DNA from 3 places in the Pseudoduganella sp. GW821-FHT11H04 genome. Region 2 is predicted to be linked to each of the others. Evidence: predicted binding sites of a transcription regulator. Region 2 holds the regulator's gene; each other region holds the start of a gene.
What was found. The regulator sigma-54, encoded in region 2, starts transcription at its own class of promoters, with help from an activator protein. The targets are predictions, from matches to a motif close to TGGCANGNAANCTGCTTT.
Positions count from the first base shown of each region.

Region 1 (2,269 bases), on a different contig from region 2:
ATCGCGTTGATGGCTTTGTCATCCATATCGGCAGCCTGCGCTATATCGTGGTGGAAGAATGTACCGGTCAAACCTACGTGCTGCTTGCCGCCTTCCTTTGCTACAGCTTAGGTTTGCTGGTGCTCCAGTCATTCTGGAAGGTAGCTGCGCTGGGACTACTGGGCGCCTTTTTCGGTGTCTTGTCGAATGCGCTGCGTGTTGATTCCATTGTGCTGGTTGACTGGACGCGCGGCACGCAAATGTCGCTATCCTCCCATGGGGCCATCCAGTGGGCGGCATTGCTGCTGACGCTTGGGCTGGTATTTTTCATGCTGAGCCGGCTGGCGAAAGCACCGAGCGAACCGCCCCAGCCTGCCCTGCCAATACCCAGCCCCGCGCGGCAGATTTACCTGGCGCCCTTGCTCGCAGGCCTTTCAGTGGTGGCGATAACCGGTTTCGTGCACATGCGGATGCAAGGGGAAGCGCGCCTTCGCCATGGCAAGGAAATCGCCATCACCCGGCAGCGAATTCCGGGATGGGATCAGGCTGAAGGGCCGGCACAATGGAGTGCAGACCCTGCAAATCAAAGCGATTCGCTAACGCTTACCTACCATCGCAATGGCCAGGTGATGCACGTCCGGATTATTCAAGCTCTTACGTCGGCCGGCAAGCTATCCGGATCGTCTTTCGCGCCGGACGATTCGGGCGCCTGGCATGAAAGCGGGATTCAAAAATATCAGGCCTGTGCCGACTCGCGTTGCGTCGCATTGCTGCACACCACATGGCAACGCAAGCAAGGGAAGGACCGCACGCAGCATCATGCTTTCCATACCTATGGGATCGGCAACAAGCTGATCGAATCAGACCTGCAATTGCGCGCCCTCCGTGGCTGGAACAGGATTACCGGTAAGGCTGACGCGCCGTATATGATCGGACTTATGTTCGAGAATGGCGCGCCAACGGACTTCGACGTCGCGATCGCTTTCGAGGCGATCAAGCACGCAATCGACTGAGTCCTTTTCGCCCCTCATTGTTTGTCGGAAAGCTTTACACAACGCTATCGGTGCGCAGCGCATCATCGATAAAACGTCGCCGTAACTGCTTGTTACTACAAGCGAAACCGGAAATATTGTCGTTATGGCATGATACGTGCTAAGACTGCTGAGTCATTTTTACTTTTAGGACTCAACATGAAAACTATCCGCCAGTTCCTTGCCACCGTTGCGCTGATCGCCCCGCTGTCCGCTTTTGCCTTCCCCATTGCCGCCCCCGGTACCGAGGGCAATCCTGTGATTGTCAGCGGCACCGATGACATCATCGCCCGCTACGAAGGCAATTCCGCTGCTTACAGCAACGACCTTTACCTCGTCACAAACGATGGCATCGCGGGCAACGACATCTTCATCTTCAACAATCACAGCTCCGCCGTTGGCTCCACTGTGAACCTGGGCGCCTTTGCGCTGGGTACTGAACTCGTCTTCCGACTGCACGTCAACAACACCAATACCGATTACTTCACAGGTTTAGCTGGCCGCAATCCGGACGGCTTTTTCCATGCGCGCGTCCAGGGGAACTGGGCTTCCAACACCACCCTGGTCAGCTTCGAAGACCTGTACAACGGTCCTTTTGAATTTAACGATCTGAGCTTCTCCTTCACGAATACCAGCACCCCAATTGACCCGAACGCGGTTCCAGAACCAGCCAGCGTATTCCTGTTCGGCCTGGGCCTGGCCGGCATCGGCGCAGCACGGCGCAAGCAAGGCAAGTCGCAAAAACAGGGCTGATCACCAGAGGTGCTTGCCGTCGATGACGGCGATATCCGCAGTGGCGGCATCAAAGTCATCGAACAAGCGCGCGTTCACAACCACCCGGCGGGTTTGCCCATCCCAGCTTCCATCGATTTCAAACGCCGGCGAATCGGTGTAGGTAGCGCAGCCGCACATGGGGCAAAAATGGTGCGCCACCAACCGGGTATTCCAGCGATACGTGCTGTCGCCGCTTGGCGGCGGCACGAGGCGGAATTGGGCGGGTGTGAAATTTGCTGTGAGCGCGCCCCGCTTGGCGCAGAACGAGCAGGTACAACGCGTTAGCTGCGGGGGAATTTCGCCATCGATCTCGAACGCGACGGCGCCACAGTGGCAACTTCCTTTGATCGTCATGGCTGGCTCCCTGCCTATTTATGCTGGAAGCGCCAATGTAGCGCCAAAAAACTTATGGGGAAGCCCAGGCCGAATCGTGCGCGGCGCGAAAATACAACGATAAATCATTGCATATTTGACTTGCTTAAAAA
Region 1 covers NZ_JBXARE010000013.1:25,332-27,600, forward strand. Annotated here, with positions in the region: gene AC1RTP_RS22730 (archaeosortase/exosortase family protein) at 1-992, shown strand, start outside; gene AC1RTP_RS22735 (PEP-CTERM sorting domain-containing protein) at 1,170-1,763, shown strand; gene AC1RTP_RS22740 (GFA family protein) at 1,764-2,138, opposite strand.
Region 1: the regulator sigma-54 is predicted to act here: its motif matches at 1,118-1,135, upstream of AC1RTP_RS22735 (PEP-CTERM sorting domain-containing protein).

Region 2 (2,269 bases):
TGATCGAAATGGCGCTTGACTCGTTCCAGCTTGCTCTGCACGTACTCGCGAATGGCCGGGGTCACTTCGACATGATGTCCACTGATGGTGAGATTCATACACACTCCTAAAGATGATGTCGCTCTCGAGTTCGTGTACGCCGAAACGCACAGAGGAACCCATGCACTGCACTACAAAGATTTGCGGAGGCTTACCGGAGGGATTTTCAACGCTTCTCGATATTTGGCAACAGTCCGTCGCGCAATCACCATGCCTTGTTCTCCCAGCATGTCCGCAATCTTACTGTCGGATAAAGGATTTTTCGGGTCTTCTGCTCCTGTCAGTTGCACGATCAGTGCCCGTATCGCAGTCGATGAAGCTTCACCCCCAGCTTCGGTCGCGACGTGGCTACCAAAGAAATATTTCAACTCAAACATGCCATGCGGGGTGAGCATATATTTTTGAGTTGTTACGCGAGAAATAGTGCTCTCGTGTAGTCCCAGTGTATCAGCAATTTCACGCAACACAAGGGGCCTCATGGCGACCGCGCCATGGCTGAAAAAATTCTTTTGTCTTTCTACTATCGCTTCCGCGACGCGCAGGATGGTGTCGAAGCGCTGGCGCATATTCTTGATCAGCCACTTAGCTTCCTGCAGCTGGCCGTTCATCTGCGACTCGCTTTTGCCCTGCTTGAGCAGGTTGGCGTACAGCGCGTTCACACGCAGGCGCGGCACCACGTCGTTATTCAGCATGACCAGCCAGCCGCCGCGGCCCTTCTTCACGATCACGTCGGGCACGACGTAATCGGAATCGCCCGATGCGAACTCGGCGCCCGGGTGCGGGTTGCACTGGCGGATGACGCACTGCGCTTCGCGCAAATCTTCGTCGTCGCAGTCGAGGGCTTTTTTCAGTTTGGTGAACTCGCGCTGGGCGAACCATGCCAGGTGCTTCTCGACGATGACCAGCGCCATGCGGCGCGTCACCATCGGCACGCCTGGCATGCGCTTGATCTGCAGCGCCAGGCATTCGGAAGCATTGCGTGCGGCCACGCCGGCCGGGTCAAAGCTTTGCAACAGCACCAGGCTGCAGCGAAGGTCATCCAGTTCGATTTCCAGCTCGGGCGGCAGACGCTCGTGGATTTCTTCCAGCGGCTCTTCCAGGTAGCCATTGTCGTCCAGCGCGTCGATGATCATTTCCATCAGGGCGCGGTCGCGCGGCTCCTGTACGGTCACTCGCATCTGTTCCAGCAAGTGTTCGCGCAAGGTGCAGCCGGAAGCTTCCAGCTGCGGGCGGCTGTCTTCGTCGTCGGCAGATTTGCTGCCGGAGCTGGAACTCCAGTCCGTGTCGTCGCTGCCGTTGCCGCCCTCGCCTTCGCCGCCTTCATAGGCGTCGCCTTCGGAGGCTGCGGCCGGGGCTTCGCCACACTCGCCCGGCGCACTTTCCTGCGCTGGCGTGGCGGGGCCTTCGGTGCCATTGCCGCTACCCTGGCTGATGGCGCCATCGGCCAGCAGCCGCACAGAGTGGTCGAGCGGATCGTCAAGACGCTCCAGCATCGGATTGTCGCCGAGCAGCTGTTCCAACTCCTGGTGCAGCTCCAGCGTGGACAGCTGCAGCAGGCGGATGGATTGTTGCAGCTGCGGCGTCAGCGCCAGGTGTTGCGAGGTTCGCAGTTGCAGTGTTTGTTTCATGGCCTTCGCTTACATGCGGAAGTGTTCGCCGAGATAAACGCGGCGTACGGATTCATTGGCAATGATGTCGTCCGGGCGGCCCGAAGCCAGCACGGCGCCCTGGTTGATGATGTAGGCGCGGTCGCAAATGCCGAGGGTCTCCCGTACATTATGGTCGGTGATCAGAACGCCGATGTTGCGCTCCTTCAGGAAACGCACGATTCGTTGGATTTCGATCACGGCGATCGGGTCGACGCCGGCGAACGGTTCGTCCAGCAGCACGAAGCGCGGATTGGTAGCCAGTGCGCGCGCGATCTCCACGCGGCGGCGCTCACCACCGGATAGCGACAGGGCCTGGTTCTCGCGCAGCTTCTCGATCTGCAAGTCCGCCAGCAGGGCTTCCAGGCGCTGGTCGATTTCGGCTTTGCTAAGCGCCTTGCCGTCGACCTTTTGGATCTCCAGCACGGCGCGGATATTCTCTTCCACCGTCAGCTTACGGAACACCGAAGCTTCCTGCGGCAGGTAGGACAGGCCCAGCGTAGCGCGTTTGTGGATCGGCAGGCTGGAGACGTCGGTGCCGCCGATATCGATGGTGCCGGCGTCCGAGGCCACCAGGCCCACGA
Region 2 covers NZ_JBXARE010000010.1:89,071-91,339, forward strand. Annotated here, with positions in the region: gene hpf (ribosome hibernation-promoting factor, HPF/YfiA family) at 1-98, opposite strand, end outside; gene AC1RTP_RS20570 (RNA polymerase factor sigma-54) at 171-1,667, opposite strand; gene lptB (LPS export ABC transporter ATP-binding protein) at 1,677-2,269, opposite strand, start outside.

Region 3 (2,269 bases), on a different contig from region 2:
CGACCTCCCGCATGTCCTGCCAGTTGATGTCGGCGCCGTAGAAATCACGGTCGAAGTCAACCACGCCCCCAGAATGACTGGCAGGCGCCTGGAAGGCCTTGGAGAAGGCCTGGAACTGGGTCACGCGGCGGTTGCCGCCCCACAGGCTTACATGCAACCGGCCCGATTCGAAGCGCTGGTCCCAGCTTGCACCGCCCTGTTGGTGGTCGATGCTCTTGCGCGTGTTATAGCGTTCGGCCAGCGTGCGCTTGGGCACTTGGGTGTCGCTGGCGTCGGTTTCGCCGACGCGCGGATCCCGCTGCCATGTGGCCCAGGTCACGCCCAGCGGATCTTGCGTGTCTTTCTGGCGCAGGCCATTGGCCACCAGGACCAGCCGCGCACCGGGCAGCGGCTGCAAGGTCAGTTTGGCCATGGCCTGGTCGCGCCGGGCGGCGCTGTGGTCGCGATAGCCGTCGGTGTCGAAGCGGGAGGCGTCCAGCACATAGCCGATGCCGGCCGCGCTGCCCTGTGCATTCAAGTCGGTCTTGCGCAGGCCGTCGCTGCCGGCAGCAAAGCTGGCTTCCACCGTCGGCGCGCCCTCGCCGTCGCGCGTGAACAGCTGGATCACGCCGCCCGCATGGTTGCCGTAGACGGCGGAATAGGGGCCGCGCAGCACTTCGATGCGTTCTGCCATGTCGAGATTGAAAGTTGCCGCCTGGCCCTGGCCGTCCGGCATGCTGGCCGGGATACCATCGGTCACCAGCCGCACGCCGCGCACGCCGAAGGCTGAACGGGCGCCGAAGCCGCGTGAAGAGATTTGCAGGTCTTGCGCGTAGTTCTGGCGGTTCTGCACCACCACGCCCGGCACGGCAGCCAGCGCCTCGGAGGCATTTACCCGCACCTGGCCATCCCTTATGCGCTGCGCATCCAGCACGTCCACGGCCGCCGGCAGGTCGAAGCTGGCGTGTTCGGTGCGGCTGCCGCTGATGACGACAACGTCGGCAATTGGAATTCCCTCGGGGGCGGCCTGCGCCAGCATGGGGGAAAACAGGCTGGCAAGCATGGCTGCCAGGGCGTTCAAACGGATCGGGTGCATTTCAATCTCCTCGGATGTATTCAGGCGCCCGCTGCGCGGGTCTTCCGAACACATAAGCAATATGCCTGCCAAGCCGCCGCGAGGCCGCACGCTTGCTGGCATATCGCTTGCATGACATGTGGGCACACACCATACCAAAGGAGACATCATGAAGGCAAACCTGATCGCGGCGCTGTGCGCAGCCGGTGCGGCAAGCATTGCCATTGCAGCGCCTTTCGCCTATGTGCCGAACGAGAAGTCCGGAACCATCAGCGTGATTGATACCGCCACCGATAGCGTGGTGCGCCAGCTCTCCGCAGGAAAACGGCCGCGCGGGATCGGCAGCGACCCGGGCGGGCGCCAGATCTTCGTCAGCGATGCCGCCAACGGCACTTTGCTGGCCATCGACAACGCGGCTGGCGGCAGCGAGTCGCTGGCGCTGGGTAAGTCGCCCGAGGGCGTCAGCGTTTCCCCGGACGGCAAGCTGGTTGCGGTCGCAGTGGAAGAAGGTAATAGCGTGGCCCTGTTCGACGCTGTCACGCATGCGCGGCTGGCGGATATCCCTGTAAAGGGCCGCAATCCGGAGCACGCCGTATTCAGCCCGGACAGCCGGTATATCTATGTCAGCGCTGAAGAGGCTGAGCAAGTCGATGTGGTGGACGTGGCGCAGCGCCGCCAGACCGGCTCCGTCGCTGTGGGCTTGCGCCCGCGCGGCATCGGATTTGCGCCCGATTCAAGCCGCGTGTATGTGGCCTGCGAGATGGCCAATGCGGTCTACGTCATCGATCCTGCGACGCTGAAAACGCTTACCACCATCCCCGCCGGGCGCAACGCCAACGGCATCGCCGTGCATCCCGACGGGCGCAGCGTCTATGTCTCCAACGGCATGGACGGCAGCGTGATGCGTATCGACACCGCCAGCAACTCCGTCAACGCCACGATTGCAGTCGGCAAGCGCCCCTGGAATATGGCGATCACGCCGGATGGCAGCAAGCTGTATGTGGCGAATGGCCGCTCCAATAGCGTTTCTGTGATTGATACCGCCAGCGCGAGCAAGGTGGCCGACATCCCGGTCGGCGAATTGCCCTGGGGTGTGGTGATCCGTTGATATGAGCAACAGGTGTTCAGGTTTGGAGCAGTTGTTGTTGCACCGTGAGCGCGGCAAGCCGCAAAACCGCTGGCACGGCAATTGCGAATAAGGCAGTACCAACAACC
Region 3 covers NZ_JBXARE010000027.1:7,311-9,579, reverse strand. Annotated here, with positions in the region: gene AC1RTP_RS28205 (TonB-dependent receptor family protein) at 1-1,075, opposite strand, end outside; gene AC1RTP_RS28200 (beta-propeller fold lactonase family protein) at 1,224-2,162, shown strand.
Region 3: the regulator sigma-54 is predicted to act here: its motif matches at 1,172-1,189, upstream of AC1RTP_RS28200 (beta-propeller fold lactonase family protein).